3 regions of the Streptomyces sp. NPDC091282 genome follow, and region 2 is predicted to be linked to each of the others. Evidence: riboswitches for the same ligand, from Rfam matches in the RefSeq annotation. Region 2 holds a riboswitch; each other region holds the start of a gene.
What was found. A riboswitch is a leader RNA that binds a small molecule or an ion and turns the genes downstream of it on or off. The one in region 2 is predicted to bind cobalamin.

Region 1: linked by a shared signal. The riboswitch ahead of ACIQOE_RS34640 (CbtB-domain containing protein) and the one ahead of ACIQOE_RS17850 (ribonucleoside-diphosphate reductase subunit alpha) in region 2 are both predicted to bind cobalamin.
Region 3: linked by a shared signal. The riboswitch ahead of metE (5-methyltetrahydropteroyltriglutamate--homocysteine S-methyltransferase) and the one ahead of ACIQOE_RS17850 (ribonucleoside-diphosphate reductase subunit alpha) in region 2 are both predicted to bind cobalamin.

The regions. Positions count from the first base shown of each region.
Region 1 is NZ_JBIVUX010000009.1:251,932-255,154, forward strand. It holds gene ACIQOE_RS34635 (enoyl-CoA hydratase/isomerase family protein) at 360-1,418, shown strand; cobalamin riboswitch at 1,490-1,625, shown strand; gene ACIQOE_RS34640 (CbtB-domain containing protein) at 1,664-1,885, shown strand; gene ACIQOE_RS34645 (CbtA family protein) at 1,907-2,659, shown strand; gene ACIQOE_RS34650 (hypothetical protein) at 2,771-3,064, shown strand; gene pgm (phosphoglucomutase (alpha-D-glucose-1,6-bisphosphate-dependent)) at 3,185-3,223, shown strand, end outside.
Region 2 is NZ_JBIVUX010000003.1:863,572-866,794, forward strand. It holds gene ACIQOE_RS17850 (ribonucleoside-diphosphate reductase subunit alpha) at 1-1,546, opposite strand, end outside; cobalamin riboswitch at 1,673-1,805, opposite strand; gene ACIQOE_RS17855 (GNAT family N-acetyltransferase) at 1,851-2,357, opposite strand; gene mctP (monocarboxylate uptake permease MctP) at 2,462-3,223, opposite strand, start outside.
Region 3 is NZ_JBIVUX010000004.1:793,513-796,735, forward strand. It holds gene metE (5-methyltetrahydropteroyltriglutamate--homocysteine S-methyltransferase) at 1-1,680, opposite strand, end outside; cobalamin riboswitch at 1,849-2,061, opposite strand; gene ACIQOE_RS22390 (3-hydroxybutyryl-CoA dehydrogenase) at 2,261-3,130, opposite strand; gene aceB (malate synthase A) at 3,127-3,223, opposite strand, start outside.

The DNA of each region.
Region 1 (3,223 bases), on a different contig from region 2:
CGTGTTGCGAAAGTCCCGCCTGCCGCGCGACGCCATGCACGCACTCTCGCCGCACCGGGCGAAAGCCCAAGTACATCCAGTACGAGGACTTCCGCCCGGCACGCCGAGAGCACGCACCTGACGCCGCGCGGCCCGCCCTCCGGGCGAACGACGGGACTTTCGCAACACGCCCTAGCCGGACCGGGCGGCCGCCACGGCCCGGCGGTACCGCGACGCACCGCCCGCCCGCACCGGCCCGCCCGCACGGGCGCGTACGGTGGCGGGAAGATCGTCCGCGGAGCGCGGGCCCACCGGATCGCGGAAGGAACCGACCAGATCATGCGCGTCAACGCGACCCGCCGCCGCACGGAGGTCCTCGGATGAGCGACGTCCTGTTCCGCACCGACGGCCGGACGGCACACATCACGCTGAACCGGCCCAAGGCCCTGAACGCGCTCACGCACGCGATGGTGCTCGCCATGGACGAGGCGCTCGCGGCCTGGGAGCGGGATCCGGCCGTCGAGGCGGTGGTGATCAGCGGCGCGGGGGAGCGGGGGCTGTGCGCGGGCGGTGACATCCGGGCCGTGCACGACGACGCGCGGGACGGCGACGGGAGCGCGGCGGCCGCGTTCTGGCGGGACGAGTACCGGCTCAACGCACGGATCGCCGGGTATCCGAAGCCGTACGTCGCGGTGATGGACGGGATCGTGATGGGCGGCGGGGTCGGTGTCTCGGCGCACGGCAGTGTCCGCATCGCCACCGAACGCTCCCGGATCGCGATGCCGGAGACCGGGATCGGGTTCGTGCCCGACGTCGGCGGGACCCACCTGCTCGCCCTCGCCCCGGGAGAACTCGGCACCCACCTCGCCCTGACGGGTGCGCAGATCGGCGCCGCGGACGCCCTGCTGTGCGGACTCGCCGACCACTTCGTCCCCTCCGACCGCATCGGGCAGCTGACAGCCGACCTCGCCGAGCGGCCCGTACCGGACGCGCTCGCCCGGCACGTGCGGCCCGCGCCGGACGGCGAACTGGCCGCGCACCGCGGATGGATCGACACCTGCTACACCGCGGGCACGGTCGAGGAGATCGTCGACCGGCTGCTCGCCCACCCCGACCCCGCCGCCAAGGAGGCCGCGCGGACCCTGCTGTCCCGGTCGCCCACCGCGCTCAAGGTCACCCTGGCAGCGCTCCGCCGGGCCCGCCGACTCGGCGGCCTGGAGCGGGTCCTGGACCAGGAGTACCGCGTCTCCTGCGCCGCCCTGTCCACCGCCGACCTGGTGGAGGGCATCCGCGCCCAGGTCATCGCCAAGGACCGCGACCCGCACTGGTCCCCGGCCACCCTCGCCGAGGTCACCGACGCCGACGTCGACCGCTTCTTCGCCCCGCTCGGCGCGCGCGAACTCGGACTGGCCGACGGCGCGGGACATCCGCACCGCTGATCCGGCGACATCGGCAGGTCACCGGACGGGAGAGGAAGATCACGCCTGGTGGGGCGGTCTTGGCCGTGCCCCTGACACGCGGTACCGTCTGTCCGGTATCGATGACGACAGAACGGAAGCCGGTGCAAGTCCGGCACGGTCGCGCCACTGTGTGCGAGCACCCCCGGGAGCTCGTAAGTCAGACCCGTAGCCGTCGTCCAGTGCACCACCGAGATGGGACGCGAACTCCCAGAGGAGGTTCTGCCATGGCGCAGACCGTCGCGCAGCCGACAGCCACCACCCCCGTCGTTCCCGCCAAGCTGCCGCTGAGCGCGATAGCTCCCTGGGCGGTCTTCTTCGGCATCCTCATGCTCATCCTGCTCTACTTCGTCGGCGCCGAGCAGGGCGCCACCTCCGTGTTCAGCGGCACCGACGTCCACGAATGGGTGCACGACGCCCGTCACCTCCTCGGCTTCCCCTGCCACTGACGCGAGGGACGCCATCCGCTCATGAACTCCGCAACCGTACGAAACCTCCTGGTGCGGGGCATGCTCGCCGGCCTCGCCGCCGGCGTGCTCGCCCTCGTCGTCGCCTACCTCCTCGGTGAGCCGAACGTCGACAAGGCGATCGGCTTCGAGGACGCCCACGCGCACGAGCACGAGATGGAGGTCGTCTCCCGCTCGCTCCAGTCCACCGCGGGCCTGGCCACCGGCGTGCTGGTCTACGGGGTCGCCTTCGGCGGCATCGCCGCGCTCGCCTTCTGCTTCGCCCTGGGCCGCGTCGGCCGCTTCTCGCCGCGCGCGACGACGCTGCTGCTGTCCGGCTGCGCGCTGCTCGCCGTCTACGTGGTGCCCTTCCTCAAGTACCCGGCCAACCCGCCGTCGGTGGGCGATCCGGACACCATCGGCAAGCGGACCACGCTGTACTTCCTGATGATGGTGCTCAGCGTGCTGCTCGCGGTCGCCGCCACCCTCCTCGGCAAGCGGCTGCGGCCGAGCCTCGGCACCTGGTGGGCGACCGTCACCGCGGTGGCCGCGTTCGCCGTCGTCATCGCCCTGGCCTACCAGTTCCTGCCCGTCATCAACGAGGTGCCGGCCGACTTCCCGGCCACCCTGCTGTGGCGGTTCCGGCTCTCGGCGCTCGCCATCCAGCTGGTGCTGTGGGGCGGATTCGGCCTGGTCTTCGGCGAGTTGGCGCACCGGCAGCTCAACCCCAAGCCCGCGACGGCTCCGGCCGGACGTGCGGTTCCCGCCGCGAACTGATCGATTCACGCCACGCGAGGGCCCTTCGGAACCGACCGGGGGCCCTCTCGCGTTCTCCTGGCACCGGCGGACCGGGCGCGGACGACCCAAGGCGAGCAGCGGAGGACCCGAGTGGCACGACACCCCCAGCCACGTCGTATCACCCTCGGCGGCCACGAGGCCGTCGCGCTCACCGTCCGCGAGTACGAACAACTGGTGGCCAGCCGACGGCAGATCGGCGGCCAGAGCGCCCGGGTCCGGGTGCTCGCCCAGCAGGTGAAGCGGACCGAACAGCTCCTGAGCGAACTGGAGGACCTGGTCGGCGGCACGGCGGACTGCCACCCGCCGGACGCCGAGTGCCTGCGCTGCGCGATCGCGGACCTGCTCCGCCGCCACCGCGCCCCGGGTACCCCGCGACTGGTGTGAACCGGCCGTGAATCCGCCGTGACTTCGCGGGAGCACCGGTGCCGCACTCGCGTCCGCCGCCGCGGGCAGGGAAAGATGGGCGTCCAGCGATCGATCAACGACTGCGGAGGAAGTGGACTCATGCCGCATGAGCGAGCGGGCCGGCCGGCGGCTCCGGAG
Region 2 (3,223 bases):
GGAGACCCATGGCGCCCAGGCCCACGGGACGCCACTTGGCGTTGGAACGGCCGGCCTGCTCGGTCGGGTAGAAGTTGATGTCGACGACCCGGTCGAGGAAGGTGACCGCGGTGCGCACGGTCTCGTCCAGCCGCTCCCAGTCGATGTCACCGCTCGCGGTGTCGACGAACGCGCCGAGGTTCACCGACCCCAGGTTGCAGACCGCCGTCTCGCCGTCGTCGGTGACCTCCAGGATCTCCGTGCAGAGGTTCGAGGAGTGGACGACGTGACCGGGGGTGGCGGTCTGGTTGGCGGTGCGGTTGGCCGCGTCCTTGAACGTCATCCAGCCGTTGCCGGTCTGCGCGAGGGTGCGCATCATCCGGCCGTACAGGTCCCGGGCCGGGATGGTCTTGCGCGCCAGGCCCCGGCTCTCCGCCGCGCGGTAGGCCGCGTCGAACTCGTCGCCCCACAGGTCCACCAGCTCGGGCACGTCGGCGGGGGAGAACAGGGACCACTGCCCGTCGGCGTTGACCCGGCGCATGAACTCGTCCGGGATCCAGTGCGCGAGGTTCAGGTTGTGCGTGCGCCGGGCGTCCTCACCGGTGTTGTCGCGCAGCTCCAGGAACTCCTCGATGTCGGAGTGCCAGGTCTCCAGGTAGACCGCGGCCGCGCCCTTGCGCCGGCCGCCCTGGTTCACCGCGGCGACCGAGGCGTCGAGCGTCTTGAGGAACGGCACGATGCCGTTGGAGTGCCCGTTGGTGCCGCGGATCAGCGAACCCCGGGAGCGGATGCGGCTGTAGGAGAGGCCGATGCCGCCTGCGTGCTTGGAGAGCCGGGCCACCTGGTGGTAGCGGTCGTAGATGGAGTCCAGCTCGTCCTTGGGGGAGTCCAGGAGGTAGCAGGACGACATCTGGGGGTGCCGGGTGCCGGAGTTGAAGAGGGTGGGGGAGGAGGGCAGGTAGTCGAGGCGGCTCATGAGCCCGTAGAGCGCGGCGACTTCGTCCAGGGCGCGGGCCGTGTCGTCCTCGGCGAGGCCGGCGGCGACGCGGAGCATGAAGTGCTGCGGGGTCTCGACGACCTTGCGGGTGATCGGGTGCCGGAGCAGGTAGCGGCTGTGCAGGGTGCGCAGGCCGAAGTAGCCGAAGCGGTCGTCGGCGGCCGGGTCGACCAGGGCGTCCAGGCGGGCCGCGTGCAGGCGCGCGAAGTCGGCGGTGCGGTCCGCGATGAGGCCCTCGCGGTGGCCGACGGCGACGGACTCGGTGAAGGTCGTCACGCCCTGCGAGGCGGCTTCGGCGCGGATGGAGATCGTCAGCAGCCGGGCGGCGAGCCGGGAGTAGGCGGGGTCCTCCGAGATGAGACCGGCGGCCGCCTCGGTGGCCAGCTCGCGCAGCTCCGCCTCGTCGGCCCGCGCCGAGCGGCCGCGCAGCGCGGCGGCGGCGACCCGGCCGGGGTCGGCGTCGGGGAGGTCGGCGGTCAGCCCGGTCAGGGTCCGCAGCAACGCGGTGCCGGGACCGTCCTCGTCCACAGAGGTGGTCGCTGAAGCCGGTTCGGCTGGCGCGATGGTCACGTGGGGCTCTCCCTCGCTCGGCTCGGGGCCTGGCGGAGGGCAGGGGGCAGCACACGGGCGCACGCACGCGTGTCGCGTCCCCGGCCCACTCCACGAGGCCCGGACGTCGGAACACCCGGGCCGGACGGCCGGGCGTCGGCTGTCGGCAGGTCCTCGGACTGACGCTCGCGCACAGATGTGCGCAAGTACACCGTTGCGGGACAGTTCCGGATTCGCACCGGATTCCCCTGCGGCGACAGCGAGCATGAGCATACATCTAGTGCCGGGTCGCGGTAGCACCCCCACATGTTGTGTCGCGGAGGTGTCAGAGTGTCAGCTCATAGGTGAGGAGAGTGATGCCGTCCAGCTGCGGCAAGGGATTCCAGTCCCGCTCGGGTGTGCGGACGAAGCCGAGGCGTGCGTAGATCCGGTGGGCGGACTCCATGGTGCGCTGCGTCGACAGCACGATCCTCCCGCAGCCTTCGAGGGCGCGTGCGCGCTCGACGCAGGCGCGGACGAGCGCGGCGCCGGCGCCCCGGCCGCGGGCGGCGCCGTCGACGGCGAGCATGCGGATCTCCGCCTCGTCCGCGGCGGCGAGGTCGGCCATCGGGCCGGGCCCCGGGACGAAGGTCACGCCGCCCAGGAGGACGTCGTCGGCCACGGCGACGAGAACGGTGGCCGCGGCCGCCCGTTTCGCCACGTCCCTCAGTTCGGTCAGGTAGGAGTCGCTCTCGCCGAAGTCGAGGAGGCCGTCCTTGAGGTAGGCCTGGGCCGTCAGTTCGCCGAGGACGCCGTATTCGGCGGGCCGCGCTTCGCGGATGCGGATCGTCATGCGCAGGAGTGTGTACGACGGCGGGCCGCCGACGTGACGTCTTTTCGGCGGCCCGCTGCGGGTCGTGCGCGGTGGCGTTCCCCGCGCCCCTTGGAGGGCGCGTCCTAGTGGGCGCCCTCCGCGACGGCCGGCGGGAGTTCCTTCTCCACGCCCGGGTCGCCGGCGTCGGCCGTGTAGTCCCCCGGCGTCGTCTCGTCGATGCCCTCGGGGGCCTTCAGGGCCTTCAGGACGAACGTCAGGACCACCGTGACCACCACGTTCATCACGAACGCCGTCAGGCCGATGTAGCCGATCTCGCCGATGCCGGGGATCTCCTTGGCCGAGCCCCCGAAGTGCTTCTGGGTGGGGGAGGCCACGCCGTAGGCCGCGGCCGTGCCGTAGACCATGCCCACCGCCCAGCCCGCCAGCAGCGCCCAGCGGTGGAACCAGCGGGTGAACAGGCCGCCGACCAGGGCCGGGAAGGTCTGCAGGATCCAGATGCCGCCCAGCAGCTGGAAGTTGATGGCGACCGTCTTGTCCATGGTGAGGACGAAGACCAGCGCGCCGACCTTCACCAGCAGCGAGACGAGCTTGGAGACCTTGGCCTCCTGCTTCGGCGTGGCGTCCGGCTTGATGAAGTCCCGGTAGATGTTGCGGGTGAAGAGGTTCGCGGCCGCGATGGACATGATGGCCGCCGGGACCAGGGCGCCGATGCCGATCGCCGCGAAGGCCACGCCCGCGAACCAGTCCGGGAACATGTCCTCGAACAGCTGGGGGATGGCCAGCTGGCCGTTGGTGACCTTGATGCCCGCCGCGATGGCCATGAAGCCGAGCAGCGCGAGCAGGCCCAGCATCAGGGAGTACAGCGGCAGGATCGTGGTGTTGCG
Region 3 (3,223 bases), on a different contig from region 2:
GTCGGTGAGGGACTGCGCGTACGTCGTCCAGCGCACGGTCATCGGCTCGGGCCGGGAGATGTCGCCGGCCAGGACCGGCGGCCGCACGTAGCGGGTGCCGTAGGACTGGACCCAGCCGTGCTGGGTGGCCAGGTATCCGGTGAGCTGTTCGGCGAAGTACTGCACCATGTCGTTGCGTTCGGGTTCGCCGTGCACGAGGACGTCGATCCCGGTCTTCTCCTGGAAGGAGATGACCTCCTGGATCTCGGTCCTGATGCGCTCCTCGTAGCCGGCGGTGTCGATGCGTCCGGTGCGCAGGTCGGCGCGGGCGACGCGGAGTTCGGCGGTCTGCGGGAAGGAGCCGATGGTGGTGGTCGGCAGCAGCGGCAGTCCGAGGCCGGCGCGCTGGGCGGCGGCCCGTTCGGCGTAGGGCTGGGAGCGGCGGGCGTCGGCGTCGGTGACGGCGGCGGCCCGCGCGCGGACGGCCGGGTCGTTGGTGATGGGCGAGCCGGCGCGGGAGGCGAGGTCGGCGCGGTTCGCCGAGAGTTCGCCGGTGACGGCGTCCGTGCCCTGGGCGAGGCCCTTGGCGAGGGTCACGATCTCGGCGGTCTTCTGCTTCGCGAAGGCGAGCCAGCGCAGAATCTGCGGGTCGATGTCCCGTTCGGCGGCCGCGTCGAGCGGCACGTGGAGCAGGGAGCAGGACGCGGCCACGTCGACGCGGTCGGCGAGGCCCAGCAGGGTGCCGAGCGTGGACAGCGACTTCTGCAGGTCGTTGATCCAGATGTTGCGGCCGTTGACGACGCCGGCGACCAGCCGCTTGCCGGGCAGTCCGCCGGCGGCGGCCAGCGCCTCCAGGTTGGCGGCGGCGGCCTCGGTGAAGTCCAGCGCGAGTCCTTCCACCGGGGCCTTGGCCAGCACGGGGAGGGCGTCGCCGAGACGGTCGAAGTAGGAGGCGACCAGCAGCTTCGGCCGGTCGGTGAGCGCACCGAGGTCGCGGTAGGCGCGCTCGGCGGCGTTCAGTTCGGCAGGCGTGCGGTCCTGGACCAGGGCCGGCTCGTCCAGCTGCGCCCACTCGGCACCGGCCGCCCGCAGGTCCGCGAGGACCTCGGCGTACACCGGGAGGAGCCGGTCCAGCAGGGTGAGCGGCTCGAAGTCGGCGGGGGCGCCCGGGGCGGGCTTGGCGAGGAGGAGATAGGTGACCGGGCCGACCAGGACGGGGCGGGCGGTCAGGCCGAGGCCCAGGGCCTCCGTCAGCTCGGCGACCTGCTTCGCCGTGTTCGCGGTGAAGACCGTGTCCGGGCCCAGCTCGGGCACCAGGTAGTGGTAGTTCGTGTCGAACCACTTGGTCATTTCGAGCGGCGCGACGTCCTGGGTGCCGCGGGCCATGGCGAAGTAGCCGTCGAGCGCGTCGGCGTCCACGGCGTCCCGGTGGCGCTCCGGGATCGCGCCGACCATGACGGTGGTGTCCAGGACGTGGTCGTAGTACGAGAAGTCGCCGGTGGGCACCTCGTGGACGCCGGCGTCGGCGAGCTGCCGCCAGGTGTTCCGGCGGAGTTCGGCGGCGGTGCTCCGGAGGGCGTCGGCGGTGACGCGGCCCTTCCAGTAGCCCTCGATCGCCTTCTTCAGCTCACGGTTGTGGCCCTGGCGGGGGTAGCCGTACACGGTGGCCCGTGCTGCCGCGGCTGCGGACTTCGATGTCACGGAGATCTCCTTCGCGAGATGAATCCCTGAGATCCCGGGGACCGGGGGAGCGCGAAGGGTATGACGCACCGGACGGCGGCGACCCCGCGCGGCAAGGGCACGGTCGTCCCGTCTGGTATGCACGCCGACCCGCCCACGAGGTCACCGGGGGTATCCGCGCACGGAACGGTCCGCGCGCGGGCAGTCGGCAGGTCTTCGGACTCGCGGGCACGCCCTCCGGTCTCCCGGCGGACACCTACCGGCCGTCGCTTCCCAGGTCCGGTACGTCGGACCCAGTGCGTATGACGGCGTTCGTTCCCACTCACCGCTGCGGGGCAGTCCCGGATTCCCACCGGGTTCCCTCTTACGACGCCCTGTCCGGCTGACAGGGCGAACCAGCTGCTGGGACCACCCTAGGGGGTATCGCCCGGCGGTGAAGCGCGCCGTCCACGATGCGGAAGGTGACACAGGACACGAGTGGAATGGCCGGAGGGCGGGAAGCGCCACCCTCGCGCTTCCCGCCCTTTTCCAGTCGCACCGTGCGGGGACCCTCATCCCCGTACGGCGGTGCGGGCCCCTCGGCCCGCGTCGGACCAGGCCCTCAGTCCTGGCCGTAGGTGTGGAATCCGCGGCCTGTCTTCCGGCCGAGGAGTCCTGCCTCGACCATCCGCTGGAGCAGCGGCGGCGGGGCGTACAGGGGTTCGCGGAACTCGTCGTACAGGGACTCCGCGATCGAGGCGACGGTGTCCAGGCCGATCAGGTCGGCGAGTCTGAGCGGCCCCATGGGGTGGGCGCAGCCCAGTTCCATCCCGGCGTCGATGTCGGCCGCGGTGGCGAAGCCGGATTCGGCCATTCGGACGGCCGAGAGGAGGTAGGGGACGAGCAGTGCGTTGACGACGAAGCCCGCCCGGTCCTGGGACCTGATGACCGTCTTGCCGAGCGAGCGGGCCGCGAAGTCCTCGACCAGGGCGGTCGTCCCGGCCGACGTGTGCAGGGAGGTGACCACCTCGACGAGGGGCAGGACCGGGACCGGGTTGAAGAAGTGCAGGCCCACCACCCGGTCCGCCCGGCCGGTCGCCATGCCCAGGCGCATGACCGGCAGCGAGGAGGTGTTGGTGGCCAGGACGGCCTCGGGGTCCTCGACGGTCTTGTCGAGGGCGGCGAAGACCTCCGTCTTGGCCGCGGGGTTCTCGATGACGGCCTCGATGACGAGCTGCCGGTCGGCGAGGTCGTCCAGGCTGCCGGTGAACGCCGTCCGGGCGAGCGCGTCCCGTGCCGCGTCCCGCTCCAGTTTCCCGCGGCCGACCGCCCGGTCGAGCGATGCGGTGATCCGGTCGCGGGCCGCGCGGGCGGCGATCGCGTCGACCTCGCAGACGACGGTGTCGAGCCCGGCCCGTGCGCACACCTCGGCGATCCCGGCGCCCATCTGGCCGCCGCCGACCACGCCGATACGGGTGAGGCCCGCGCTCATGCCCGGACCTCCGGCCGGCGCACGAGGTGCCGGGAGTAGGCGTCCGGGGTGAAGAAGAGCGGCAACTCGCCGGTCATCGCCGTCCGTTCGAAG